2 regions of the Mesorhizobium sp. M0910 genome follow, and region 2 is predicted to be linked to the other one. Evidence: riboswitches for the same ligand, from Rfam matches in the RefSeq annotation. Region 2 holds a riboswitch; the other holds the start of a gene.
The links. Region 2 has a riboswitch for thiamine pyrophosphate ahead of thiC (phosphomethylpyrimidine synthase ThiC). Riboswitches for the same ligand answer to the same signal wherever they lie in the genome.
Positions count from the first base shown of each region.

Region 1: another riboswitch for thiamine pyrophosphate. It lies ahead of thiB (thiamine ABC transporter substrate binding subunit); the one in region 2 lies ahead of thiC (phosphomethylpyrimidine synthase ThiC).

Region 1 covers NZ_JAMYNZ010000007.1:163,808-178,104, reverse strand. Annotated here, with positions in the region: gene NKH78_RS19075 (helicase-related protein) at 1-2,096, shown strand, start outside; gene NKH78_RS19070 (RNA-binding S4 domain-containing protein) at 2,109-2,495, shown strand; gene fdxA (ferredoxin FdxA) at 2,644-2,982, shown strand; gene NKH78_RS19060 (CarD family transcriptional regulator) at 3,351-3,932, shown strand; gene NKH78_RS19055 (amino acid ABC transporter ATP-binding protein) at 4,011-4,781, opposite strand; partial or broken gene NKH78_RS19050 (ABC transporter permease subunit) at 4,778-5,457, opposite strand; gene NKH78_RS19045 (amino acid ABC transporter substrate-binding protein) at 5,580-6,353, opposite strand; gene NKH78_RS19040 (RNA polymerase factor sigma-32) at 6,678-7,535, shown strand; gene NKH78_RS19035 (M48 family metalloprotease) at 7,549-9,018, opposite strand; gene thiQ (thiamine ABC transporter ATP-binding protein) at 9,274-10,065, opposite strand; gene thiP (thiamine/thiamine pyrophosphate ABC transporter permease) at 10,062-11,681, opposite strand; gene thiB (thiamine ABC transporter substrate binding subunit) at 12,170-13,183, opposite strand; TPP riboswitch at 13,227-13,341, opposite strand; gene NKH78_RS19015 (thiamine diphosphokinase) at 13,482-14,126, shown strand; gene NKH78_RS19010 (ABC-F family ATP-binding cassette domain-containing protein) at 14,142-14,297, shown strand, end outside.
Region 2 covers NZ_JAMYNZ010000031.1:4,350-18,646, forward strand. Annotated here, with positions in the region: gene NKH78_RS31830 (MFS transporter) at 1-534, shown strand, start outside; partial or broken gene NKH78_RS31835 (valine--tRNA ligase) at 883-1,386, opposite strand; gene NKH78_RS31840 (putative bifunctional diguanylate cyclase/phosphodiesterase) at 1,431-3,386, opposite strand; partial or broken gene NKH78_RS31845 (6-carboxytetrahydropterin synthase QueD) at 3,549-3,635, shown strand; partial or broken gene queE (7-carboxy-7-deazaguanine synthase QueE) at 3,632-4,367, shown strand; TPP riboswitch at 4,698-4,814, shown strand; gene thiC (phosphomethylpyrimidine synthase ThiC) at 4,919-6,754, shown strand; gene thiO (glycine oxidase ThiO) at 6,751-7,752, shown strand; gene thiS (sulfur carrier protein ThiS) at 7,721-7,918, shown strand; gene NKH78_RS31870 (thiazole synthase) at 7,920-8,693, shown strand; gene NKH78_RS31875 (thiamine phosphate synthase) at 8,690-9,295, shown strand; gene NKH78_RS31880 (hydroxymethylpyrimidine/phosphomethylpyrimidine kinase) at 9,286-10,053, shown strand; gene NKH78_RS31885 (hypothetical protein) at 10,104-10,304, shown strand; gene ald (alanine dehydrogenase) at 10,334-11,449, shown strand; gene NKH78_RS31895 (hypothetical protein) at 11,836-12,282, opposite strand; gene NKH78_RS31900 (ABC transporter substrate-binding protein) at 12,170-13,219, shown strand; gene NKH78_RS31905 (ABC transporter permease) at 13,252-14,124, shown strand; gene NKH78_RS31910 (ABC transporter ATP-binding protein) at 14,100-14,297, shown strand, end outside.

The DNA.
Region 1 (14,297 bases), on a different contig from region 2:
GGACCTTCGTTTCCAACCGGCCCGGCTGGCTGGCCGATCGGGCACACTGGCAGGAAAAGACGCGCGAAATCGAAGACAGATTGTCGGATGCGCTGCATGAGCGGTTGACGAAACGTTTTGTAGACCGCAGGACTTCCGTCCTCATGCGGCGCCTTAGAGAAAACACGATGCCTGAAGCCGAAATCAGCCCAACCGGAACCGTCCTCGTCGAAGGCCATCACGTCGGCGAGTTGCAAGGTTTCCGCTTCACCGCCGACCAGAGCGCCGGCGGCGAAGACGCCAAGGCGGTGCGGGCGGCGGCGCAGAAGGCGCTTGCCGCCGAGTTCGAGGCGCGGGCCGAGCGCTTCGGCGCCTCGGCCAATGGCGACATCGCGCTGGGTTCGGATGGCACGCTGCGCTGGATCGGCGCGCCGATCGGCACGCTGGTCGCCGGCGAAGACGCTTTGAAGCCGCGTCTGGTTCTGCTGGCCGACGAGCAACTCACCGGCCCGGCCCGCGACAAGGTTGCGGCGCGCGCCGAGCGCTTCGTCAACTTCCAGATCGAATCCCTGCTGAAGCCGCTGGTCGATCTCAAGAATGCCGAGCAGATCACCGGCATCGGCCGCGGCATCGCTTTCCAGCTTGTCGAGCATTTCGGCCTCATCAACCGTCGCGACATCGCCGACGAGATGAAGTCGCTCGACCAGGAAGGCCGCGCGGCGCTTCGCCGTCTCGGAGTGCGCTTCGGCGCCTACCATGTCTTCGTGCCGGCGCTGATCAAACCGGCGCCGGCCGGGCTGATAACGCTGCTGTGGGCGCTGAGAAACGACGGCAAGGACAAGCCCGGCTTCGGCGATGTCGTTCACGCACTGGCCTCCGGCCGCACCTCGGTGGTCATCGATCCGACCTTCGACAAGACCTTCTACAAGCTTGCCGGCTACCGCAATCTTGGCCGGCGTGCTGTACGCGTCGATATTCTCGAACGGCTGGCCGACCTGATCCGGCCGGCGACCAACTGGAAGCCGGGCCTCGGCCCTCGCCCCGACGGCGCCTATGACGGCCAGTCCTTCATGGTGACGCCGCCGATGATGTCGATTCTCGGCGCCACCGCCGACGACATGGAAGAAATCCTGAAGGGACTCGGCTATCGCGCCGATGCCAAACCGGCGGCCGAGGTCAAGGCGCGGCTCGAAGCACAGGACAATGCCGCGCGTGAAGCTGCCGCTGCAAAGCAGGCGGCGGAAGAGACTGCGCGCGTCGAGCAGGCGAGGATGGCGGAAGCATCTGCCGCGGCAGAGCCGCCGGCGGAGGCTTCGGAACCTGTGTCGGATGCGGCTCCTGTTGCGGAGGCGGCGGCCGAAGCTGTGACCGAAGCGACGGCAGAGCCTGTCGCGGAAGCTCCAGCCCCTGAAGCTGAGGCAGAAGTCACGCAAGAGACCCGGCCCGCCGCGGAGGCAACTGCTGAAGCGCCTGCGGAACCAACGGCCGAGCCAAGGGCGGAACCTGGGGCGGAAACTGAGGCTGCGGCACCGGCAGAACCGCCGGTTTCCGACACTACGGAAGCATCGCCGGCCGAACCTGCAGCAACGACGGAAGCCGTCTCCGGCGAAGCTGCTCCAGAAGCCGAGGAGCCAAAACCTGTCCTGTTATGGCGGCAGGGTCGTTTCGACCAGCGCCCGCGTCATCGCCAGCATGACAACCGCCCCCGGGACAATCATCGGGACCATCGCGCGCGCAGTGGTCAAGCTGCGCTGGACAGCCGCAGCGATGCGCCGGTAGATGCCGGCGGGCAACCGACGCCGGGCGACCGGCCCGCCCGTCAGGGGCGCCACGACCAGCGCGACGGCGCCGGCAAGCCGCGCTTCGATCGCAGCAAGTTCCAGCCCAGGCCGCAAGGCGAGGCGGCAGAGCAGCGCGCCGGCAAGCCGCAAGGTGAACGCCCGGACCGGCGCGAAAACCGGCCCGACTGGAAGGCTGGCCGGCAGGACGGCAAAGGCGGCGCCCAAGGCGCAAAACCCGCCTTCCAGCCAAAGCCGCGTGAGGAACGCCCCGTCCGCTTCGACCCGGACTCGCCCTTCGCCAAGCTCGCCGCGTTGCGCGACCAGCTGAAGAAGTAAGCTGCTCGTCCAATGGTCACTGATGCCCGCCAGCGCATCGACAAGTGGTTGTTCTTCTCGCGCGCGGTAAAATCGCGCACGCTGGCAGCCAAGCTGGTCGTCGCCGGACGCGTCCGCATCAATCGCGACAAAGCAGCGCAGGCCTCCGACACGGTCCGGCCGGGCGACGTTTTGACCATCACGCTGGAGCGGCGGATCTTCGTCTGGAAAGTCCTTGGCACCGGCGTACGGCGTGGCCCGGCCGAAGAGGCCCGCCTGCTCTACGAGGACATGTCGCCGCCCCCCGCGCCCAAGGGCGAGGCGCTTCCGGATGCGGTGCCGCCGTTGCGCGAGGCCGGCAGCGGTCGCCCGACGAAGAAGGAACGCCGCCAGACCGACCACCTGCTCGGCGACGATTGAGCAAGGTCGAACGCCCGCTTTGCCGGCCTTCCGGAATTCCATTCCGGAAACCGCGGCACCGCTGACAGGGGCCGCCCTTGCCACCAGCGGACAAAGGCGTTACCTCACCAAAAAAGCCCAACAAAATGGGACGTCCCGGAGCCGACCAATGACCTATGTCGTGACCGACAATTGCATAAAATGCAAATACATGGACTGCATCGAGGTCTGTCCGGTCGACTGCTTCTACGAAGGTGAGAACATGCTCGTCATCCACCCGGACGAGTGCATCGATTGCGGCGTCTGCGAACCGGAATGCCCGGCCGACGCAATCAAGCCCGACACCGAGTCGGGTCTCGACAAATGGCTGCAGATCAACACCGAATATGCCGAGAAATGGCCCAACATCACCGCCAAGAAGGAGCCGCCGGCCGACGCTAAAAATTTCGATGGCGAAACTGGCAAGTTCGAGAAATATTTCTCCCCGGAGCCCGGCGAAGGCGACTGACGAGCCTGCCGGCTGCGGTGGCCTGACGCCGCGTAACAGACGTGATACATTAACTGCCTTGACAGGCGGCGACGGCGCGCGGCCTTCGCGCGTGCAGCAAAACCTTGATTCTTCCGACTTTTTGTGCTATATGAGCCAAACATGCCGGTGACACAACGTCGATTTATGGCGCAAACGCCCCAAATCACTGAAAGGTGAATTTCTCAATCCGGACCAGAGCGATCTGGGGCAGGCGGTCGCAATGTTGCGATTTGCCGGTCCTGGCCTTTCCGGTGAGTTCATCGTTGTGTGGCTAAGGACCGGTCACCCCGGTCGTACGAGTTCGGGCCGGCACGATGCCGGTACCACAACAAGGAGTTCAGGGCGTAATGGCAACGATCACCCCGCAGAAGAAGTCCACCGCAGCGCGCCACGGTTTCAAGACCGGCGAATACATCGTTTATCCGGCGCATGGTGTCGGCCAGATCGTCTCGATTGATGAGCAGGAAGTCGCGGGCCACAAGCTGGAGCTGTTCGTCATCGACTTCCAGAAGGACAAGATGCGCCTCAAGGTGCCGGTCGCCAAGGCGACCTCGATCGGCATGCGCAAGCTGTCGGAAGAGGATTATGTCGAGCGCGCGCTGAAGGTCGTGCAGGGCCGCGCCCGCGTCAAGCGCACCATGTGGTCACGCCGTGCCCAGGAATATGATGCCAAGATCAACTCCGGCGATCTGATCTCGATCTCGGAAGTGGTGCGCGACCTTTACCGCGCCGATAACCAGCCGGAGCAGTCCTATTCCGAGCGCCAGCTCTACGAGGCGGCCCTCGACCGCATGGCCCGCGAGATCGCGGCCGTCAACCGCATGTCGGAGACCGAAGCGGTCCGCCTCATCGAGGTGAACCTCAACAAGGGCCCGAAGCGCGGCGCTAAGGCCGACAACGAGGAAGCCGAGCAGGAAGAAGCCGCCTGAGCTTTTCTCGTCTTCGAATTCAGAAAAACCCGGCCTCGCGCCGGGTTTTTTGTTTTGGCTGACCGGCGACGGGCATATCTAACCTTCGCCGCCCTCCCTTTCCGCCTCGTGCTTCAGTGTGGCGATGAACCGCTTGGTCCGCTGGCGTTCCGGGTTGCTGAACAGCACCGCGGCCGGGCCTTGTTCGACGATGTTGCCGGCATCGAGGAACACCACTTCCCGCGCGATCTTGGAGGCGAGCCGCAGATCATGCGTCGCCATCACCATGGTCGTGCCCTCGCTGGCGAGCTTGCCGAGCACGTCGACCACCTCCTGCGCCAGTTCCGGATCGAGTGCAGAGGTCGGCTCGTCGCAGAGCAGGACTTTCGGCGAAGGCGCCAGAGCCCGGGCAATCGCCACGCGCTGCTGCTGGCCACCTGACAGCGTCGCCGGCCAGGCATCGGCCTTGTGCGCCATGCCGACCTTTTCGAGCAGGGCCAGCGCCCGTTCGCGCGCCCTCTCCTTGGGCCATTTCAGCACCGTCACCAGCCCCTCCATGATGTTCCCGATCGCGGTGCGATGCGGAAACAGCTGGAAATTCTGGAACACCATGCCGGTCTGCAGCCGCAGCCGCTGGATATCCCTGGTCGAGACCCTGCCGCCGGGGCGGAATTCAAGTGCATCGTCGCCGATCCGTACCGTGCCTGAAGTCGGGAGCTCGAGCAGGTTGATGCAGCGCAAAAGCGTGCTCTTCCCTCCGCCCGACGGTCCGACAAGCGCCGTAACGCTGCCTTCCTCGATGGTGACGGTCACGCCCTTCAGCACAAGATTGTCGCCGAAACGCTTTTCGATGTTGGTGAGGCCGATCATGCGCGCGCCTCCAGGAAGCCGCCATAACGGTTTAGCCGCGTTTCCAGCCGCGCCTGCAAGGCCGACAGCACGGAGCTCATGATCAGATAGAGGGCCGCTGCCTCGACATAGAGGATCAGCGGCTCATAGGTGGTGGCGACGATGCGCTGCGCTGCCTGGAACATCTCCGGCACCGTGATGGCGGCGGCGAGCGAAGTGTCCTTGACCAGCGAGATGAAGGTGTTGGACAGCGGCGGCACGGCGACGCGCCCCGCCTGTGGAAGAATGGTGCGCCGCATTGCCTGGGCCCAGGTCATGCCGATCGAATAGGCCGCTTCCCACTGGCCCTTGGGCACCGAACCGATGACGGCGCGGATTATTTCCGACGAATAAGCACCGATGTTCAAGGTGAAGCCGATCAGTGCTGCCGGAAAGGCGTCGAGCAGGATGCCGACCGATGGCAGGCCGTAGAAGATAAGGAACAGTTGCACGAGAAGCGGCGTGCCGCGGAATATCCAGACGTAGAAGCGGACCACGGCGACCAGCGGTTTGGGACCGAACAGCCGGACAAGCGCCACAACCAGGCCTAGTACAAGACGAATGCAAACGACAGCAGCGTCAGCGGCACGGTGAAGATCAGTGCAGCCCATAGCAGCGTAGGCAGGGATTCCAGCATCAATTGCAGCCAGTGCGGCACGAAGGCTCCTCCTTGCCAGATTGCCGTCGCTCATATCACGCGAAAGCGGCGGGCCGTCAAAAGACAGCTCGCCGCGATATGAACGACGTGGGCCGGCGTTCGGCCCACACGAGAAAGCCGTTTTACTTCGAAACGTCCTGGCCGAAATAGGTGTCGGCGATTTTCTTGTAGGTGCCGTCGGCCTTGATGTCGGCCAGCGCCTTATTGATGGCGGCCACCAGTTCCGGATCGCCCTTGCGCACGATGACGCCGGAATAGTCGGCGTTTTCTTCCTGGGCGGCAATCTTCACATTGGCGTCGGGCTTGTGCTTCTTGAAGTCGAGGAAGGACAGGCTGTCGTTGATGGTGGCGTCGGCGCGGCCCGTAAGAAGCAGCTGGATCGACTGGTCGAAGCCGTCGGTGCCAACGAGTTCGGCTCCGTTGGTTTCAGCCAGCTTGCCGAAGTTCGAAGTCAGTGATTGCGCCGCCTTCTTGCCCTTGAGATCGGCGAAGCTCTTGATATCGGTGTTGTCGCCGCGCACGATCAGCACCGCCTTGGAGGCGATGTAGGGATCCGAAAAGTCATATTTGGCCTTGCGCGCCTCGGTGATGCCGACCTCGTTGATGACGGCATCGTAGCGGTTGGCATCGAGACCGGCGATCAGCCCGTCCCATTTGCCTTCGAGGAACTGGGCTTTGACGCCGAGGCGCTCGGCGATGGCCCGCGCGATCTCGACGTCGAAGCCGACCAGCGCGCCGGAAGCATCATGATAGGTGAAGGGCGCATAGGTTCCTTCTGTGCCGACCTTGAAGACGCCGGACTGCTTGATCTGGTCGAGATTGGCGCCGGCGTGACCGGCGGCGATGGCCAGAACCTGCAGCGTTCCGGCGATGATGAGCGATTTGAGCCATTTCATTTTTCTGTGATCCGTCCTTGGCCGGTATCCGGCGTCATTGCGAGTGCCGGAAAATGACAGATGCGCGATGCCAGAATAAGAAACTGAATTTCAAAAATCCCGCGCCCTTGAAATCCAATTCTCAACCAGCATCTCCCGGCGCCATCCGGCTGAGTCAAGGCCGGCGGCGAATCGCCTGGAACAGCGCAATCGACATGACAGTCCGGGGGAACATTCCCCCGCATGGCACGTTCTTCGCTGTTGTAGGGCGCGGCGCCGCCATTTCAACCATCGGCGCCAACTCACGATTCGATCGCACCGCAACGCCTGAAGCAGGAGCGCGGCATGATGGAAGACAGTGCAGGACGGACCATGGTTCGCGCGGCGATGAAAGCCCCTTATCTGGAACGTGACGAAGAGCATCTCCTGGCGCTGCGCTGGAAGGAAAACAATGACCAGCACGCGCTGCACCGCATCACCGTCGCGCATATGCGGCTGGTCATTTCCATGGCGTCGCGGTTTCGCCACTACGGCCTTCCGCTGGGCGACCTGATCCAGGAAGGCCATGTCGGGCTGCTGGAGGCCGCGGCCCGTTTCGAACCCGAGCGCGAGGTGCGGTTCTCGACCTACGCGACTTGGTGGATTCGCGCCTCGATGCAGGACTATATCCTGCGCAACTGGTCGATCGTGCGCGGCGGCACCAGCTCGGCGCAAAAGGCGCTGTTCTTCAACCTGCGGCGTCTGCGCGCCCGCCTGGCAAACGGCGCCGAGCAGACGTCGAATGCCACGCTCTACCGCGAAGTGTCGGCGGCTCTCGGGGTATCGGAAGCCGATGTGGCGATGATGGATTCCCGCCTTTCGGCGCCGGACAGCTCGCTCAACACGCCGCTAGCCGACGATGCGGGCGCAACCGAGCGGATGGAGTTCCTGGTTTCGGATGACCCGCTGCCCGATGAGGTCGTCGGCGATACGATCGACGTCGAACGCCGCTCGGTGTGGCTGAAGACGGCACTCGGCGCTCTCAATGCGCGCGAGCTCAGGATTATCGAGGAACGCCGGCTGAGCGACGAGGGCGCGACGCTCGAAGCGCTCGGCGAGACGCTCGGCATCTCCAAGGAACGTGTCCGGCAGATCGAGGCGCGCGCCATGGAAAAGCTCAAGGCGGCGCTGGTAAAGCAGAATCCGGAATTTCTCGCAGCCTGAATCGCGTCGGCTGCTATTTGTCGGTGACGATCTTGACCTTGTCGCCGGCCGAAACCGCGGCGCCCGGCGACAGCGCGTTGAGCACCCTGAACAAATCCAGCTTGCGGTCGACGCCGACCATCTGTGCGGCCAGGGAGCCCATCGTCTGGCCGGGCTGCACCGTGACGATGCGGATACGCAGTGGCTTCAGTGCTGCCTTCTCGGCAGCACTCAGGATGCGGAACGAGCCGCTGACCGAGCGCGCCACCGTGCTCAGCGAGGTGCTGGCCGACGGTGCAGCAGTCAGCAAGCGGTAGACCTGGCCGCCGGCGCGGATCACCGCAATGTCGAATTGCCAGCCATCGGCGCCGGCATGCGCGGTTGCCGCTTCGTTGCCGTTGATCGTCTCCTGGCGCACGCTGCTGTCGTCGAGGCCGGCAACCCAGCCGCTGCGGATGTAGTCGGTCAGCGAGCGGTCCTTGTCGATCGAAACGCCATCGAAGCGGATTGCCATGTCGCCCGGGCCTGTGGCGGTCACCGCCGCCGCCGAATTGTCGATGATGAAGCCGTTGGGCACCGAGAACGACACGCCGAGGCCAGGATGCAGGAAGGTTTCGCCGCGCACATAGCCTTCCTCGGGCGTGTCGCCGTAAAGCAGCCCGTCTACGCCGGCAAGGAATGAATCGCGGTCGCGCGACCCGACGCCGGGCGCGCCGAACTGGCGGGCGTGGCGCTGCGCGAGATCGATACGCTGCGGCGTGTTGGGGTGCGTCGCCAGGAAGTCGAGGCTGGCGTCGGTGGCGCCGCTGATCGAGCGGAAATCGGTATAGGCCGACATCGACTGCAGGAAGCGGCCGGCGGCGTAGGGGTCGAAACCGGCTTCACCGATCGACTTGATGCCGATGGCGTCCGCTTCCAGCTCCTGATTGCGCGAGAACTGGGCCAGCCTCAGCTTGCCGCGGATCAGCGCCGCCTTGGCCGTCGGGTTGTCGCCGAGCACATCCGAAACAACCTTGGTCGCCAACCCCTCCTCGGCTTCCAGCTGCTGGCGCTGCAGGCCGTGGTTGGCTGTAACGTGGCCCATCTCATGCGCAATGACGGCGGCCAGCTCGGCGGAATCGTTGGCCAGCGCCAGCAGCCCGCGGGTGATGTAGAGATAACCGCCCGGCAGCGCGAAGGCATTGACGTTGGGCGAGTTGAGGATGGTGATGCGGTAGGTCTGGGTCGGGTTGGCCGACACCACGGTCAGTCTGCCGACGACCTTGGCCACCATGCGCTCGAGCTTGGGGTCGGAATACTCGCCGCCATAGGTGGCGAGGATGCGCGGGTGTTGCGCCTTCGCCAGTTGGGCGAGCTTGCTGTTGGCGGCGACATTGTCGACCGTGATCGGCTTGTCGGAGGGCTGGAAGCCCGATTCCTGCACGTCGGGAGGCGTGAACATCTGGCAGCTTGCCAGCGCCACGGCAAGACCGGCCAGCGCCAGAAAGCGCGCCAGCGGTTTCACCCTCCGATTGTCGATGCCGGTCGGCAGATCGGCTTCCTTTCAAGTCCTGGCACGTGACCGCGAAAATCGGGCGCGATTTCCGAAAAGCATCACGCGCAAAGTCAAGTGCTATGGCGTCCTTCGTGCGTCCGACAGATACGAGGCAGCAAGGGCAAATCACGGTCTAGGCCGGACCAGCTCCTGGCGGACCTAGCCACACTACCTCGACCATGGCAAGCAAGCGCCGCTTCGCCTTCCGCCGGTTTGACCATAAATTTATGTCCGCTTCCGGGCAACATCTCGTGATCCAGCCGCAAACGGACCCGAGCCGATATAGCGTCGGAATGCCTCCGGTCCAGCCCCGACGAAAAAATCGGCGGCGGTGCCGGTCGCGGCAACCGTGCCACCATCCAGGAAAACCATGTTTTGGCCGATACGGCGCGCATCGTCCGGCTGGTGCGTGACGAATAGCACCGTCATGCGCTGCTCCGAATGAACGTCGGCCACCAGATCGAGCATGTCGTCGCGCAGTGCCGGTCCGAGCGAAGCGAACGGCTCGTCGAGCAACAGCACCGGCCGGTCGCGCACCAGGACCCGGGCGAGCGCGACACGCTGCCGCTCGCCGCCGGAGAGTTCGCGCGGCAGCCGGCTTTCCTTGCCGGCAAGACCGACGCGCTTCAGCGCTGCGGCGATTGCGGCGCGGTCAGCCTCGCTCAGCCTGAGCGAAGGCGAGCGGCCGAGCCCGACATTCTGCTCGATCGACAGATGGGCAAACAGGTTGTTTTCCTGGAACACCATCGATACCGGCCGCGCTGATGGCGGCGCAGTGCTGACGTCGGCGCCGCCGATCAGCACGCGGCCCGACCGCGGCGTCTCGAAACCGGCCACCAGATTGAGCAGCGTCGACTTTCCCGAACCGCTCGGCCCCATGATGGCGGTGATTTCCGACGCCCGGAAATCGACATCGAACATAAGCGGCGTTTCACCATAGCTGAACGAGACATTATCGAGCCGCACGGCCGCGCCTTTTTCCACCGAAATGGACCGTTCCGGGCTGATCGGCATCATGATTTCTCCCTCCTTCCCAGCCAGTCCGCGGCCAACACCAGCGCCAGGCAGACAAGGCCGAGCAGCAGCGCCAGGCCGGCGGCATCCTCGGTGCGGTAACTGCCCATGCGCGCCAGCAACAGATAGGGCAAGGTCTGCACGGAATCGCTGCCGAACAGCGCAATGACGCCGAGATCGCCGAGCGACAGCGCCATGGCGAACGCGAAGCCGGTGGCGAGCGGCCGCCGCAGCGACGGCCAGTCGACCAGCCGCAACCGGTTCCAGCCCGAGATGCCAAGCTGTGCGCAGAGCCGTTCGTGGCGTTCGCTCGCCGCGTCATAGGCAGGGCGGATGGCGCGGATGGCGAACGGCATCGCCATCACCGCATTGACCGCAACGACCATGACAGGGGCGATCGCAAAGACATCGCCGACGGTGCGCAGGAGCAAGAACCAGCCGGCACCGATGACGATGGGCGGCACCACCAGGACGAACCCCGCACCGGTGTCGGCCAGGTGTTCGAGCAGCGTCCTCCTGCCGCTCCGCCGGGTGAGCGCCAGCGCCCGGCGCGCCATGACCAGCGACAGCGACAACGCCACAGAGAGCAGCGCCGACAGGAGGGAGAGCACGGCACTGGTCGCCGTCGCTTGCCGCACCGCGCTCTCGCCGGCCAGGCGGCCGAGATCGGCGCCAAGCCCGGCTGCCAGCGTGGCCGCCATCGGCCCGGCGACAAACAACAGTGCGAGCCCGATCGCCAATGCGTTCAGCACGGTCTCGGCCGCACCGGCTGAAAAATACCGGCGCGGCGCCACCGGCAGATTGGCATCCCCGACCATATTGGCGCCGAGCCGCGTCAAGGCCAGCACGACGACGAAGGTCAGGGCAATCTGCAGCAGGGTCAGCGTCACAGCCCGGGCCGGGTCGAAGTCGAAACGCAGCGCCTGGTAGATGGCAACCTCGAGCGTCGTCGCGCGCGGCCCGCCACCGAGCGTAAGCACGATGGTGAAGGAGGTGATGCACAGCATGAAAACGAGCCCGGCAACGCCCGGCAAGGCCGCACGCAGCGGCGGCCATTCGATCAGCCGGAAGGCCGGCGCAGCCCCCATGCCAAGCTGGCTCGCCAGCCGCCATTGGTTAGCCGGCACGGTCTGCAACGCCTCCAGGAACAGCCGCGTCGCCAGCGGCAGGTTGAAGAAGACATGGGCGACGAGTATGCCCGACAAGCCATAGATGCCGGGCCAGCTCTGGCCGCCTAGCGCGCCCAGCGTGCCGGCGAAATAGCCGGCGCGGCCATAGAGCGCCAAGACACCGAGGGCGGCAACAATGGCCGGCAGCGCCAGCGGCACGGCGAAAAGCTGCAAGATAAAGCCTCGCCCGAAAAAACGCGGATGCCGCGACAGGGCACGCGCGACGAACAGGGCCGGTGCAACGGAGAGCAGGGTCGACAGCAGAGCCTGCCAGAGCGTGAAACGGACGACGCGCAAGAGATAGGAATCGAAAGCGGCGGCGGCGCCGGACAGGTCGCGTGTGGCTTCGACGACGAGCCCGGCGAATGCACCGCCGATCAGCAGCGCGATGGCGGCGAGCGCGACGATGCCGGCAGTGACGCGGGGATCGGCCGGATGACGCGTAGGCATGTCGCGCTACCCGACACTACGACAGGCGTAGATCGAAGGAAATACCTGGCAAAGGCCGAGCCCACCCCTCTCTGGCCTGCCGGCCATCTCCCCCTCAAGGGGGGAGATTGCGCACTCAGCCGCCTTCGCCAATCTCACAAGTGGCAGGACGAGGAGAGGCGACAAAGCTGCCGATCTCCCCCTTGAGGGCAGGGCTATCGCATTTGGATTCTTACGAAGTTGGACCCCCACCCTAACCCTCCCCACAAGGGGGAGGGAACGCTGCCGCATGCCCTTACTTCCCCTTTTGGCGCCGAAAGGCAGACAATTTGCCGAGGTCAGTGCCAACGGAAGTCTCCCTCCCCCTTGTGGGGAGGGGTTAGGGGTGGGGGTACGTCGTAGAGCGAAAGCCTCGGCGTTCCATCTGCGATAGCCGTGCCCTTGAGGGGGAGATGGCCGGCAGGCCGGAGGGGGGTGGCTTGGCGCAAACATCCGACGAGGCTTGAGCCCTACCTGCTCATCGCCGCAAGCCACTCATCGACCCAGGCCTTGCGGTTGGCCGCGACGTCTTCCGGGCTGAACAGCAAGGTCTTGGTCGGCTTGACCAGCTTGTCGAACGCCGGGTTGAGCGGCTTGTCGGTTTTGCCGGCCGGGAACATCCAGTTGGTTTCGGGAATGACATCCTGGAATTTCGGTCCGGTCATGAAGGCAATGAACTTTTCCGCCAGCGGGTTCTTCGCGCCCTTGGTGGTGATCCCCGCAACCTCGATCTGCAGATATTCGCCCTCCTCGAAGGACGCCGCCTGGTAGCGCTCGGTGTTTTCGGCGACCATGTGGTAGGCCGGCGAGGTGGTGTAGGACAGCACCATCGGCGCCTCGCCCTTGGTGAACAGGCCGTAGGCCTCGCTCCAGCCCGGCGTTACCGTCAGCACCTTCGCCTTGAGTTTGGCCCAGGCTTCCGGCGCCTTGTCGCCATAGACCGACTTGACCCACAGCAGCAGGCCAAGGCCCGGCGTCGAGGTGCGCGGATCCTGGATGACGATCTTCTCTCCGGCATCGCCCTCGACCAATTCCCTGAGGCTCTTCGGCGGGCTCTTCAGTTTTTCGGTATCGTAGACGACGGCGAAATAGCCATAGTCGAACGGCACGAAAATATCGTCGCTCCAGCCGCCCGGCACATTGACGCCCGAGACGGCGCCGTGCGGCGAAAACAGGCCGGTTGCCTTGGCGTCGGCGGTTAAGTTGGTATCGAGGCCAAGTACGATATCGGCCTTGGTCGCGGCGCCTTCCAGCTTCACACGGTTGAGCAGCGCCACGCCGTCGGCGACCGAGACGAATTCGACGACGCAACTGCATTCGGCCTCGAAGGCCTTCTTCACTGCCGGTCCCGGACCCCAATCGGCGGTGAAGCTTTCATAGGTATAGACCGTCAGTCTATCCTGTGCCGATGCCTGCCCTGGCAGGGCGAGCGCGGATGCCGCAAGCAGGACAATTGAGACAAGAGAGTGGAAAAAACTGCGCATCGGCGCCTCCTTCGTTCGCGTTGAAAGGAATTGAGGCGTCGGGCTGTCCGAAACGTCTAATCCCTCCGCCGGTACAAACCGGATCAGGTTCAGCGGGTTGGCAGTCTTGCCTCTCAGCCGGTCCGCGAAGATCGCGTCCGGCACCCCGTTAGAGCGTTGCGACACATAGGCCCGGCCGAAGTGCTGCGCAAGCGGAAGTTTGCCGGGCATCCAAAGCCCAGCCTTCCGTGTCGTCTGCCGTTTCATCTTCCGTTTCATTCTTCCGTTTCTGGGGCAGGGCTGGTAAGGGCCACGAGATATGAGCAAATTCACCATCCTGCTTGGCGGCGATCTCATCCGCACGCCGCTGCTCGACCGCCAGGTCGAAGGCTCGCGCGTCATCGCTGCCGATGCCGGCATCGGCCATGCCCGTATGCTGGGCCTGTGGCCGGAACTCTGGGTCGGCGATTTCGATTCCGTGCCTGCCGAGTTGCCGGAGGATCTGGCCGCCGTGCCACGGCAGGTGTTTCCCGCCGAAAAGGACAAGACCGACGGTGAACTCGCTATCGCCGCCGCGCTCGAACGCGGTGCGACCAGCCTTGTGCTCGCAGGTGCTTTCGGCGGCAAACGCACCGACCACATCTTCCTGCATCTGGCGCTGAGCGTCCGGCTGGCGGAAGGCGGGACGGACGTGCTTTTGACCAGCGGCGCACAGGAAGGCATTCCCTTGCTGCCCGGAAAGACTGGCTTCGACTATGCCGACGGCACGCTGTTTTCGGTGCTCGGCTTCTCCGATCTCGCCGGCCTGAGCGTCACCGGTGCCAAATGGCCGCTCGACCATGTCGAGGTTGCGTTCGGCTCGTCGCTGACCATTTCCAACGAGGTCAGGGGCCGGTTGGAAATCGCGCTGGCCAGCGGCCGCGCGCTGCTGCTCGCGCATCCCTACCCTCTTCCGGAAAGCTGAGCCCAGAAAGCTGACATGGCGCCGCCGCTTCTCAATCTCGACGGGATAAAGCTGACCTTTGGCGGCACGCCGCTGCTCGACGGTGCCGCCCTGACGGCCTCAGCTGGCGACAAGATCGCCTTGGTCGGCCGCAACGGTTCGGGCAAGTCGACGCTGCTCAAGATCGCCGCC
Region 2 (14,297 bases):
GTGTGGGGCACCGTTTCCCAGAACCATTCGCTGACCTGGGCGCTGGAGGGCTCCGCTGGAGCCCTGTTGCTCGTCGCCGCAGCCGGCGTTCTGTTTCCTCTTCGAGAGCGCCGCGACTCCGAGCCCGATCCTTTGGGCGAATTCAATGCCCCAGCTGTCGCTCTCAGTTTGAAGCCGAGAAGCGGCCCGATCGTGGTCAAGATCGAATATCTGATAGCCGAGAAAAATCTCGAGGCCTTCCTCGACCTCATGCGGCAGCGGCGTCATGTACACAGCCGCGTCGGTGCTCGGAACTGGACGCTCCAGCGCAACCTTCAGAAGCCTATGCAATGGACAGAAACGTTCCGCACGCCGACCTGGACGGACTACCTTCGGTTAAACCATCGTCTCACGGAAGTAGACAAGGAACTGGACGAACGAGTCTTCCAGCTGCACGCGGCAGAGTCCCCGCCTCAGATGACACTTTCCATCGAGCGGCCGACAAGCTCGGCCCGCAAGCCCGAGCACTCAGTTTTTCGCCATCCCCGTCATTGAAGCCCGGCCGGCACATATCTGGGCATCAGCGATCGCTTACCTATCGCGCTCAAATGGTGCGGGGCGGAGGCGGACGATCCACCAAGATTCGATGGTCAATGGCGGAGAAGAACAATAGGCTGCGAGTGCGATCGATCGGCCCCGCCTTGAAGAGCATCGACAGCCAAGCCGCCGCGAGTTGTCTATAAAACAGGACTGCAGAGGACACATCGACTGCTCCAGGATTGAAGCTGCCGTGTCGAACTGTCCATGACAAACGAAGGAAAACTGCTTGTTTCTGCTTGCGGAGCCTGGGACCCAACAGCACGCGACTATCGCCGCGTGCCGAGCCTGAGTTTGAAGTCTTCCTCAGGCCGCTTCGCAGATCCGGGCCAATGCAACCTTGAGGCTGGCATTTTGTCCCTCCAGTTCGCCGAGACGCTCACGTTCGGCGGCGACCACATCCGGTTTCGCGTTGGCAACGAACTTTTCGTTCGAAAGCTTGCCGCAAATACGAGCGGTCTCCTGCTCGGTGTTTGCAATCGCCTTCTCGAGACGCGCCTTTTCAGCAGACACGTCGATCAGGCTCCCGAGAGCAAGGCAGATGGTCGCCTCGTCGAGCACACCCTTGGGTGCCGCGTCGGCGAGCGAGATGTCGCCGACGCGCGCCAGCCGCTTCATCGCCGAGTCCTGGCGAACCAGCCTTTCGCGTGTCAAATCGTTGGCGCCGACCACGAGAAGCGGCGCTATCGCCGCCGGCGGCACGTTCATCTCCGAGCGCGCGGAACGGAAGCCGGAGACGAGGTCGACCAGCCAGTTGATCCTCGGCGGCCGCTTCGGCGTGTTCGAATCCGGCGGGGGCCAGGCGGCATGCATGCCCAACCCGACCATCGCCGCCAAAGTGCCAGTCCTGCAATTCAAGGACTTAGCTTCTGACTACACGGCTTCTCAGCAATGCCAGGAATGTCGTCTATCCGGACAGGTTTCCCGATCAAATAGCCTTGAGCTTCATCGCATCTGACGCGGCGCAGAAAGTCGAGCTGTTCGGGAGTTTCTACGCCTTCGGCTGTTACCTCGATTCGAAGCTCGTGCGCCAACTCAACCAGTGATCTTACAATCGCGCCGCAGTCGGCATCAGTCAGCATATCTTGGACAAAAGATCGGTCGATCTTGAGCCGCGAAAGAGGCAGTTTACGAAGGTAAGTGAGTGACGAATAGCCGGTGCCAAAATCGTCAAGAGCAACTGTGACGGATAGCGAAACTAACGATTGTAATAATGAAATCGTTTCTTGAAAATTCGAAATCAGCACAGTTTCTGTGATCTCGACCTCCAGTCTTCGGGGCTCCAACCCGGCTTCAGCCAAGGCCACTTCAATTCCATCCAGCAAGGCCTTGTTCTTAAGCTGCACTACCGACAAATTGACGGAGACCCGCAAGTCGCGCGGCCAGCGCGCAGCCGCCAAACAAGCCGTTTTGATGACCCAGTATCCGATGGAGTGAATCAAACCCGTTTCTTCAGCGATGGTTATGAACTCCGACGGAGGGATCGCGCCAAGGGTCGGATGCTGCCACCGCAGCAGGGCTTCAAAACCTCGAATGCGATCGATCGCGAGATCGAGAAAGGGTTGAAATGCGAGCGAAAGCTGGTCATTGGCCAGCGCAGAAGCCAGATCGCGTTCAAGGGCATGGCGCCTTGCAGCAGCTTCATCGTCGCATGGGCTGAAGAACTGGATGGACCCCGCCAGCGTCTTAGCCCTGTATAGCGCGGTGTCGACGCACCGCAGGAGTTGGTTGGTATCCAAACCGTCCGTGGGCGCCCGAGCGATACCGAGAGAGGCCTTGCAATATATTTCGCGTCCTTCGATCAAGAAAGGGGCGCGCATGCCATCTATAATCTGTTTGGCTAAGGACCTGATTTGATCTGGCCTGATATCGCGCGTAGCGATTATTGCAAATTCATCCCCCTCCAATCTCGCGATGCTATCGCTCTCCCGCGTCGATTTCCGAAGTCTCGCAGCCACTTCGACCAAAAGGGCATCCGCCATTGGTCGGCCAAAGCGGTCATTCACCTCGTCGAAATTGTTAAGATCGAACAAAAGTAACGCAAAGTGCTGGTCAAACTGCTTTGCGTCCACCAACGCGTTCTCCAACCGCTCATTGAAGCTGAACCGGTTCGGCAAACTCGTTAGAACATCCCTGCGAATGGCACTTTCGCTTTCCGCTTGCAGAATGAAGCGTTGGGTGAATTCGACTGCGTGGGCAAGCACTGCACGAAACAGCGTGATGGCGTAACTCACTATCAGGATTGCGACGGGCAGATTGACCGCGTCTCCCGCCCCCACAATCGCAACCGCCGAACCGAGGAAGATCGGTAGCGTATACGCGATGGCCGCAATAGGAATCGTGGAAAAAGAAGCGGCACCGCCTGCGATCATCCCCGCGCTCAGGCAGGTAATGACGACCTGGGCTGCGCTTGTTGCCCCGCTGAAGAACAGAACGGGAAGTGCTCCCCACCAGGTGCCGAACAAGAACGCGTTCCGCACCAGGTTTTGCGTTGTCCGGCGAGACACTGACCTTGGTTTGACTGACTGAAACGATGATCTCGCTCTTAGGCCTACGAACCCAGCGGCGACGATGATAACACTCGCCCAGAGGACGGCTTTCGTTTGGTCGGGCGAGCCCCAAACCGCCATAACAAAAGTGGCCGCATTGAGTATGTTCGCAACCATGCCAAGAGGCGTGTTGCGAAGCACGATACTGACCTGCTCCGCTCGTATTCGGCCGGCAAGCGGTTCAATTGTCGAGGGTCCGCCAAAAGCCCGCAGATCTCCCGCCAGAAGGTCACCGAACCTTGCGGTAGACAGACGCTGCATCACTCTGTCACTCCCCCGCCCTAGAGTAGTCGCTGCGTGTTGGTCCCCTAGCACCGAACAATTCGGAAAAGGTAAATTTTGACCGCAAAATTGGGAAACCAAGGGGTCCCAAATTCGAAGATAACGAAAAACGCAACGCTCCCTTGCGAAATCGCCCCCCTCTACGACTGGTGCAAGGTGAGGCTACCCGAAACCTCCGCTGCGCGGGTGAGCGAGACACCGAAAACCTGGGCGGAATACCGGCCATGACCTGCACGCTGGATCCCGGAATCCAAGTGAGCGAGATCTTCGGCCCGACCATCCATGGTGAAGGCATGCTTGTCGGCTTGCCGACGGTGTTCGTTCGAACGGGCGGATGCGATTATCGCTGTTCCTGGTGCGACAGCCTGCATGCCGTGGACAATCGCTTCCGCCATGAATGGAAGACCATGTCCACAGACGCGATCCGGCAAGAGGTCAATGCGCTTCGGGTGGCCGACCAATAATGGTGTCGCTATCAGGCGGCAATCGGGCCATCCAGCCGCTCGGCGCGTTGATCGAACACGGACATCGGAACGGCTACCGCTTTGCGTCGGAAACCCAAGGTTCCGTGGCCAGGGACTGGTTTGCCGAGCTTGATGCCCTGATTCTAAGCCCAAAGCCGCCATCGAGCGAAATGACGACCGATTGGGCTGCGTTCGAGGCGTGCGTCGAGGCGGCGAGGGATAAGCCGCAAATCGTGCTCAAGCTCGTGGTGTTCGACGAAAAGAGACTACGCCTATGCCAAGGATGCCGCCGCGCGTTATCCGCAACTGCCTGTGTATCTGCAGCCCGGCAACACACCGCCGCGCCGTTATGACGAAGAAGCGCTCATTGACCTGGACGGCATAATGAAACGCATGGAATGGTTGGTGGAAACGGTGACTCCGTGACAGATGGTTTGAGGCGCGCGTCCTGCCGCAGCTTCATATTCTGCTCTGGGGCAACAAAAGGGGCGTCTAGCCCGCGCAGTGCTGGTAGCTGGAATGCGCCTGGCCGAGGCGGCCTCTCCCGGTTGCGGAGCACTTCGTTCGGGCCACCTGCTATAGTAATTTTCGAGAATTTCGTGAAAATCTCCGAAGTAGTTTGCCGGCTTAAGATCATTGAACAAGCAGTTCCGTCGACGTCAATGTCACATCAAGTTTGACGAGGAAAATGCGGCTTTTGCCACACCTGCCCCGCGGTAACTTCTCCGCGACCCATGGCGAGCCCTTCCGCCCGATTTGATTGGCCGCCAGCCGTCGCCACGGCCCAAATGCGCTTGACAAACCGGAGCCGGCCCGTCCAACCTGAGGCATTCACCAGGGGAGTCCCGGCAAGGGGCTGAGATACTGCTGGCATTCGCGGCGCAGTGACCCGTTGAACCTGATCCAGTTCATACTGGCGTAGGGACGGTGCAAGCGCTTTGCGGGAGTTTACGCCCGAGGTCCTGTTTCGGCAGGTCGCTAGAAGCGTCTTTTCATCCTTCCGGCACAGAGCTGGGTCTCCAATGCAACGAGCAAAGGAGCCTCACGATGAATGTCCTCACCCCCGCCGTCTCGACGGGACCGCTGCCTGCCTCACGCAAAATCCACAAATCCGGTACCATCCACCCGCAGCTCAGGGTGCCGATGCGCGAAATCTCTGTCCATCCGACAGCCGGCGAGCCGCCCGTTACCGTCTACGATCCGTCGGGCCCCTATACCGACCCGGCTGTCGAAACCAGCATCGAAAAAGGCCTGGCCCGACTTCGCCACGAATGGATTACGGCGCGCGGCGATGTCGAGGCCTATGACGGCCGCCATGTCCGGCCGGAGGACAACGGATTCGCGACGGGCGAACGCCTGACGCCGGAATTTCCCATTCGCCACCGGCCGCTCAAGGCCAAAGCAGGCAAGGCGGTGACGCAGCTTGCCTATGCGCGCGCCGGCATCATCACACCCGAAATGGAGTTCGTCGCCATTCGCGAGAACCTTGGTCGCGAGATCCTGCACGGCAAGCTTGAGCGCGACGGCGAGGCTTTCGGCGCGACACTGCCCGATTTCGTCACCCCGGATTTCGTGCGTGATGAGGTGGCGCGCGGACGGGCGATCATTCCCGCCAACATTAACCACCCAGAGAGCGAGCCGATGATCATCGGCCGCAATTTCCTGGTCAAGATCAATGCCAATATCGGCAACTCCGCTGTCACCTCCTCGATGGCCGAAGAGGTCGAAAAGATGGTCTGGGCGATCCGCTGGGGCGCCGATACGGTGATGGACCTGTCGACCGGCCGCAACATCCACAACATCCGCGACTGGATCGTGCGCAACTCGCCGGTGCCGATCGGCACGGTGCCGCTCTACCAGGCGCTCGAGAAGGTTGGTGGCATTGCCGAGGATCTGACCTGGGAGGTGTACCGCGACACGCTGATCGAGCAGGCCGAACAGGGCGTCGACTATTTCACCATCCATGCGGGCGTGCGGCTGCATTACATCCCGCTGACCGTTGACCGGGTCACGGGTATCGTCTCGCGCGGCGGCTCGATCATGGCAAAATGGTGCCTGCACCATCACCGGGAAAGCTTCCTCTACGAGCATTTCGCGGAGATCTGCGACATCTGCCGCGCCTATGACGTCTCCTTCTCGCTCGGCGACGGCCTTCGTCCCGGCTCGATCGCCGATGCCAACGATGCGGCGCAGTTCGCCGAGCTGGAAACGCTTGGCGAGCTGACGAAGATCGCCTGGGCGAAGGATTGCCAGGTGATGATCGAAGGGCCTGGCCACGTGCCGATGCACAAGATCAAGCAGAACATGGACAAGCAACTCGCCGTTTGCGGCGAGGCGCCGTTCTATACGCTTGGCCCGCTGACGACCGACATCGCGCCGGGCTATGACCACATCACCTCCGGCATCGGCGCGGCGATGATCGGTTGGTTCGGCACCGCCATGCTCTGCTACGTCACGCCCAAGGAGCATCTCGGCCTTCCCGATCGCAACGACGTCAAGACGGGCGTCATCACCTACAAGATAGCCGCGCACGCCGCCGACCTGGCGAAGGGTCATCCGGCGGCGAAACTCAGGGATGATGCCCTTTCCCGCGCGCGCTTCGAGTTCCGCTGGGAGGACCAGTTCAACCTGTCGCTCGACCCCGAAACCGCGCGGTCCTTCCACGATCAGACCTTGCCCAAGGAGGCGCACAAGCTGGCGCATTTCTGCTCGATGTGCGGGCCGAAATTCTGCTCGATGCGAATTTCCCACGACATCCGCGCCGAGGCGCAGAAGGAGGGCATGGCGGCGATGGCGGCGAAATACCGCGAGGGCGGCGATCTCTACGTGCCGGCGGACGAGACCGGCGCACCGGCCATGCCACAGGCGCATGAGCCATCATGAAGGTGCTGGTCAAAGGGGCCGGCGTTGCCGGCCTCACCGCCGCCTTCGAGCTCGCCGCACGCGGCGCGGCGGTTTCCGTTGCCGAGACAAGGCCTGCCATCGAGGGCAATGCGTCGTGGTTCGCCGGTGGTATGCTCGCGCCATGGTGCGAGCGTGAAAGCGCCGCGCAGCCGGTGCTGGATCTCGGATGCGACGCCGCCGACTGGTGGGACGCCGCAACGCCCGGCTTGGTAACACGACGGGGAACGCTGGTCGTGGCCGCGCCGCGCGATGCGGGCGAGCTCGACCGGTTCGCCAGCCGCACGTCGGGCCATCGGCGTGTCGATGAAGACGAAATTGCGCTCCTGGAGCCCGACTTAGCCGGCCGCTTCCGCCGCGGATTGCTCTTCCCCGATGAGGGCCATCTCGATCCGCGCCAGGCGATGTCAGCACTTCATGACAAGCTCGTAGCCATGGGTGTTGAATTCCACTTCGGCGCCGACGCCCAGCATGTTTTTGGTTTCGATCGTCAGATCGATTGCACGGGAATGGCAGCCGCCGATGACAGGTTGCGTGGCGTTCGCGGCGAAATGCTGATCCTGCGCACCCCAGACATCTCGCTGTCGCGCCCGGTCAGGCTGCTGCATCCGCGCTTTCCACTCTATGCAGTGCCGCGCACCGACCACCGTTTCATGGTTGGAGCGACGATGATTGAAAGCCAGTCCGCCGGACCGGTTACGGCGCGCTCCATGTTGGAGCTGCTGGGCACCGCCTATGCCCTCCATCCGGCCTTTGGCGAGGCCGGGATTGTTGAAACCGGTGTCGGCGTCCGTCCAGCCTTTCCCGACAATTTGCCGCGCGCCGAAACGAAGGGTGAGATCATCGCGATCAACGGGCTTTATCGTCACGGCTTTCTCCTTGCGCCCGCCATGGCGCGCCAGGCTGCCAAGCTGGTTTTCAGTCAAGACAGAACCAAGGAGCTTGCTCATGAAACTGATGGTCAACGGCAAACAGCATGAGGTTGCCGCCACCACGCTGGCCGAGCTGCTTGCCGCGCTTGACTATGAGGGCGATTGGCTCGCGACCGCCGTCAACAACGACCTCGTGCACAAAGCCAGCCGGGCGGAATTCCAATTGAACGACGGCGACCGGATCGAAATCCTCTCGCCCATGCAGGGAGGCTAGCATGTTCGATCTTCTCGGGACGACGCTTCCCTCCCGCCTGCTTCTCGGCACGGCCCAATATCCTTCGCCGGCCATCCTTGCCGATGCAGTCAGGGCATCGGGCACCTCGGTGGTGACCGTCTCGTTGCGCCGTGAAATCGCAGGCGGCAGGGCTGGCGAAAAATTCTGGTCGTTGATCCGGTCGCTTGGTGTCAGAATCCTGCCCAACACTGCTGGCTGCCACTCCGTCAAGGAAGCGGTCACGACCGCACAAATGGCGCGCGAAGTCTTCGGCACGCCCTGGATCAAGCTCGAAGTGATCGGCAATCACGACACGCTGCAGCCGGACGTGTTCGGTCTGCTCCAAGCCGCCCGCATCCTGTGCGAGGACGGTTTTGCGGTGTTCCCGTATACTACCGACGACCTTGTCGTCGCCGAGCGGCTGCTTGCGGCGGGCTGCAAGGTCTTGATGCCCTGGTGCGCACCGATCGGTTCCGCCCTCGGGCCGGTCAACATCATGGCGCTGCGCTCGATGCGCGGACATTTCCCTGATGTCCCGCTGATCGTGGATGCTGGTCTCGGACGGCCATCGCACGCGGCAACAGTCATGGAGTTCGGCTTTGATGCCGTGCTCCTGAACACAGCGGTCGCCAAGGCGGCCGATCCGGTCGGCATGGCGCGTGCGTTCGGCAAGGCGGTCGACGCCGGTCGAGAAGCTTTCAGCTCGGGGATGCTCGAACCCCGCGACGTCGCGGTGTCATCGACACCAACATTCGGCAGGGCGGTTTTCTCATGAAGCTCGATCCGTTCTACCTGATCGTCGACAGCGCCGCCTGGATCGAACGCCTGGTGCCGCTTGGCGTCAAGCTGGTTCAGTTGCGCATCAAGGTTAGGGACGAGGCCACGCTGCGGACGGAAATCCGCCGCGCGAACGGCGTCTGCGCGGTCCATGGTTGCCAACTGATCGTCAACGACTATTGGCGCACGGCAATTGAGGAAGGCTGCGACTTCGTCCATCTCGGCCAGGAGGATTTGGCTGCGGCCGACCTGCTGGCGATTAAGTACGCCGGATTGAAGCTCGGGCTTTCCACGCACGATCATCTAGAACTGGAAACGGCCATCGCTGCCGAGCCCGACTATATCGCGCTCGGCCCCATCTATCCCACCGTCCTGAAGCAGATGAAATGGGCGCCGCAAGGGCTCGCGCGGATCAGCGCGTGGAAGCATCGGGTGGCGCCGATCCCATTGGTCGCCATTGGCGGCCTCAACCCCGACCGGCTCGACGGTGTTTTCGCGGCTGGTGTGGACAGCGCGGCGGTGGTCACCGACATCACGTTGAATGCCGATCCCGAAGCGCGCACGCGAGAATGGATCGAAAAGACAAAGCCATGGCGCTGAGGCGAGAACCGCATGTGCTCGTGGTCGGCGGATCAGACTCCAGCGGTGGGGCTGGAATTGCACGCGATATCGAGACGATCTCTTCCATTGGCGTGCGCACCTGCCTGGCCGTCACAGCGCTGACGGTGCAGACGCACGAAGCCGTGATGAAAATCCATCCTTCGCAGCCCGATCTTGTGGCCGATCAGATGCGCGCCGCGCTGCAGGCCAACAAGGTGGCGGCAATTAAGATCGGCATGCTCGCAACGGCTGAGATCGTCGTTGCCATTGCCGGCGTGCTGCGCGAAAATCTACAGGTGCCGGCAATACTCGACCCGGTGCTGGCCTCGACGTCAGGCCAGGCGCTGCTGGACGCAAGGGCCGTCGCCGTCATGAAATGCGACCTGATGCCCCTTTGCCGCCTCGTCACGCCCAATCTCATGGAGCTGGCGCTTCTTGTTGGCTTAGAGCCAGCGGTGGATGAAGGCGGCGCAGTGTGGCAAGGCCAGGAATTGCTGGCAGCCGGGATGCAGGCCCTGCTGATCAAGGGCGGCCACGCGGCGGGACCCCGATCGACCGATATTCTGTTGCACTTTGATCAAGAACCAATCCGCTTTGACACACCGCGACTTTCCGTATCGATGCGCGGGACGGGCTGCATGTTGGCCAGCGCGATTGCGGCGCATCTGGCGAACGCGAGATCACTTGAAGACAGCGTGCGTGAAGGCAAGCTGTTTGCTTTCAAGAGGCTCCAAAAGAATGCAGCCGGACGAAATTGACTTTGCCTCGATCAATCCAATCGCGGCCCCACAATCACGATATCCACGCTATGTCCGCGCATCGCAAGATGTCCGCCATCCTTCTGCAAAGCCTCGAGAATGGCGATATCGATCCTGTCCAGCGGCATTTTCGTGACGTGCGAAAATCCTGCGATTTCTCGCAACGATTATCGAAACGCGCGATCCCGCGCAAGCGCATTCGCAAACACCTGCGCAACGATTCATGGTTCACTACACTAGACAGGGAGTGAGCCCAAAAGGGCGGGATCAGGAGAAAAAGATGCGCGTCGGTTGCCCCCGGGAAATCAAGAACCATGAATACCGCGTCGGCCTGACACCGGGTTCGGTCCGTGAATATGTCGCGCATGGCCATGAAGTGCTGATCGAGACCGGCGCCGGCGCCGGCATCGGCGCCGATGACAACGCGTATCGCGCCGCCGGCGCCACGATTGCCAAAACGGCCGCCGACGTTTTTGCCAAGTCTGACATGATCGTGAAGGTCAAGGAGCCGCAGCCCAACGAATGGGTTCAGCTCCGCGACGGCCAGATCCTCTATACCTATCTGCATCTTGCTCCGGATCCGGAGCAGACCAAGGGTCTGCTGGCCGCCGGCGTGACCGCAATAGCTTACGAGACCGTCACCGACGAGCGCGGCGGCCTGCCGCTCTTGGCGCCGATGTCGGAAGTTGCCGGCCGCCTGTCGATCCAGGCGGGCGCCACGGCGCTGCAAAAGGCCAATGGCGGCCGCGGCGTTCTGCTTGGCGGCGTGCCCGGCGTGCTCCCCGGCAAGGTAACTGTGCTCGGCGGCGGCGTCGTCGGCCTGCATGCTGCACGGATGGCGGCAGGGCTTGGCGCCGACGTCACCATCATTGACCGCTCGATCCCGCGCCTGCGTCAGCTCGACGACATCTTTGGCGGCCGCGTTCACACCCGCTACTCGACCGTCGAGGCGCTGGAGGAAGAATGTTTTTCGGCTGACATAGTCGTCGGCGCCGTGCTGATCCCGGGGGCAGCAGCGCCCAAGCTGGTGACGCGCGAAATGCTGTCGGGCATGAAGAAAGGCGCCGTGCTGGTCGACGTCGCCATCGACCAGGGCGGTTGTTTCGAGACATCGCACGCCACCACCCATGCCGAGCCGACCTATGAAGTCGACGGCATCATCCATTATTGCGTCGCCAACATGCCGGGTGCGGTGCCGGTCACCTCGGCCCACGCGCTCAACAATGCGACGCTGCACTATGGCCTGCAGCTCGCCGACAAGGGCCTCAAGGCGCTGGTAGACGACCACCATCTGCGCAACGGGCTGAACGTCCACAAGGGCAAGATCACGAATCGCGCAGTGGCCGAAGCGCTCGGTTACGAGCTGGTCGAGCCGAAGGCCGTTCTCGCCGCCTGAGCTGTCCGAATCTGCCTCTCCAGTGCCCGTCGGATTCGTCCGACGGGTTTTTTTCGGTCAGACCTGTCTCCTCTCCCGTTTCCACCAACGTCCGCGGTGAAGCTTCATGCGCGAGACGCCGGTCGCCGATGAAGCTGATCGCGTTCTCACCAGACCGGCCTGACGAACTCCCTCCAGCCCCTCCCCGAGGCACAAGCTTTGGCGTCTCTGGCTGGTCGGTGCAATCGATCCCCTATCCGATCGTTACTGACGAACAGAAGAACCTGCCCCACCGACGGGTCAGATTCTGCCGCATTATTTGTGTCCTAGTCGTACAGGCGCCATTTTTATCTCGACCGCCTAATGATCACAGTTGAACTGTCACTGTGATACCAGCGTGCGCGGTCCTATGCGGCAATGCGTTCACGGCCGTCACGATCTGCAAGCTCGGGTCCGGTCGGCGCGCCGGTGCCAGCTCTGTCGTCAACAGCCCCCAGGCATCGGCTCGATACGGTCCAGGCATGAAGCTTCTGGATGAGCTTTGGTGGGGATGTTTCCTCGCCGAGGTGCTGCTTCGCAGTCCGAAGCTTTGTGAACGACGTGTGCCCAAAATGAGCATTGCAGGCGAACAGCTTTTCCTTCCGGCGGCAAAGAACAGCATCCGGTACTTTATAGTCTACGAAATTGATAGACATAATCAGATGAGCTTGGGCCTTATCAATTGGAGAGAGAGAGACGATGATGTTGGCTGGGAAGTTTTCGAGAAGGAAGTTTGGTGCATTGGTCGCCGCTTTGGCGGTAACCTTGGTCGCTTCTTCCTCCGCTTTCAGGGCCGAGGCGGGCAGTCCGGACACGGGTAAACTGCCGACCAAAATCCCGGAGGGCACTGTGCTTCGTATCGGCGATCCGGAGACGCAAAGGGCACTGGAACTCTCGGGTCTGATCGACCAGCTACCCTTCAAGGTTGAATGGGCCAACATCAGCGGCGGTCCGCAGACAATCGAAGCTTTTCGCGCCGATGCATTGGACGTCGGATCGGTCGCCGACATTCCGCCCATCCACGCGACCTGGACTGGGCTCAAGGTCAAGATCATTGCTGCGAAGTTCCGCAGGGATCCGGTTTCACACCCGATTTATCAACTCGGCATTGCGCCGGGCGTCGAGGTCAAGACGCTCGCGGATTTGCGCGGCAAACGGATCGCCTTCAGCCCTGGTCAGGCGCAAGGCGCGCTGGTGCTGAGGGTCCTGCAGGCCGTCGGCCTGAACAAGGAGGATGTAAATCTCATCGAACTGCCCAGCAAAGGCGATGCGTATCCGGTGGCACTTGCTAGCAAGCAAGTCGATGTGGCGCCGATCTGGGGCGTCCTCGTCAAGCGCTATCTGCGCCAGTATGGGGCGGACGGCGCCACCACCATCCCGCACGGCTTGCGTGATGATCCAGACCATCTTTACGCCCCGCAGGCCGTGCTCGACGACCCGGCCAAGGCTGCCGCTCTCGGCGAATATGTGCGCTATTGGGCACTTGCGGCCCGATGGGTAGAGCAGCACCCGAAAGAGTGGATCGAGGGCTACTACGTCGCCACCCAGGGCCTCAACAGCGAAGATGGCCAGTATCTCGTCGAAGCCGACGGACGGTTTGACATTCCATCCGACTGGAACGATGTGATCGTGCGCCAGCAAGCGACGATCGATCTCCTGGCCAAAGAGCTGAACAAGCCTCGTATCCAGGCCGAGGATCTTTTCGACAGGCGCTTCGAGACGATCGCCGCAAATGCGCTGAACGCGTCCTGACGACCTGCTTCCCAGCACTGGAGACGACGCAGATGAACGCAATCTCACATACCGCCGCAGTTGCACGCCCTATCCCTTACGAAAGGGGGTTGATTGCGCCCGCTGAACAGGCTCGCAAGGCGGGAACGAGGCGCCGCCTCGCCCTCGGACGGGCGATCCCGTTTGGCGCGATGATCGGGCCCGCACTGCTTCTCGTGATCTGGTCCATCGGCAGCGTCGCCGGTTTTATCGATCTACGAACGCTGCCGGCGCCTTGGTCGGTTGTCGGCACTGCCATCGATCTCATCGCCACAGGGAAGCTCCAGGATCATTTCATAACGTCTGCCTGGCGGGCAGCACAGGGGCTGGTCTTCGGCGTCCTGATCGGAACCACGCTTGCTCTCATTTCAGGGTTGTCGCGGTTGGGCGAGGCCATCATCGACGGCCCCGTTCAGATCAAACGGGCCATACCGACGCTGGCTCTGATCCCGCTGCTGATGCTGTGGTTCGGCATCGGCGAGGGCATGAAGGTGACGACCATCGCGCTGGCTGTCCTGATCCCGATCTATATCCAGACCCACAGCAGCTTGCGCGGCATAGACAGCCGATATGTTGAACTGGCCCAGACCCTCCGAATGGGCTACGGCGAATTCATCCGCCAGGTCATCCTGCCGGGCGCCCTTCCGGGCTTCTTCCTTGGCCTGCGTTTCGCGGTAACCTATGCTTGGCTGTCTCTGGTGGTGGTCGAACAGGTCAATGCCACGAGCGGCATCGGCTACATGATCGATCTCGCACGCAACTATGGCCAGACTGACATCGTCATCGTCGGTCTCGCCGTCTACGCGTTGCTCGGTCTCGCATCCGACGGCATCGTCCGCTTCTTCCAGGAAAGGTCCCTGTCATGGCGTCGCACCTTGGCGGATTGAGCGGCGCGCCCGTGGTGCGGGTCGAGAGCCTGGTGAGGCGTTTCGGGCCGCGAACCGTCCTCGACGGCCTCAGTCTCGACATCGAGAAGGGAGAGTTCGTCGCCCTTCTCGGCCGTAGCGGGTCGGGCAAGAGTACGCTGTTGCGCGCGCTCGCCGATCTCGATGACAAAGTC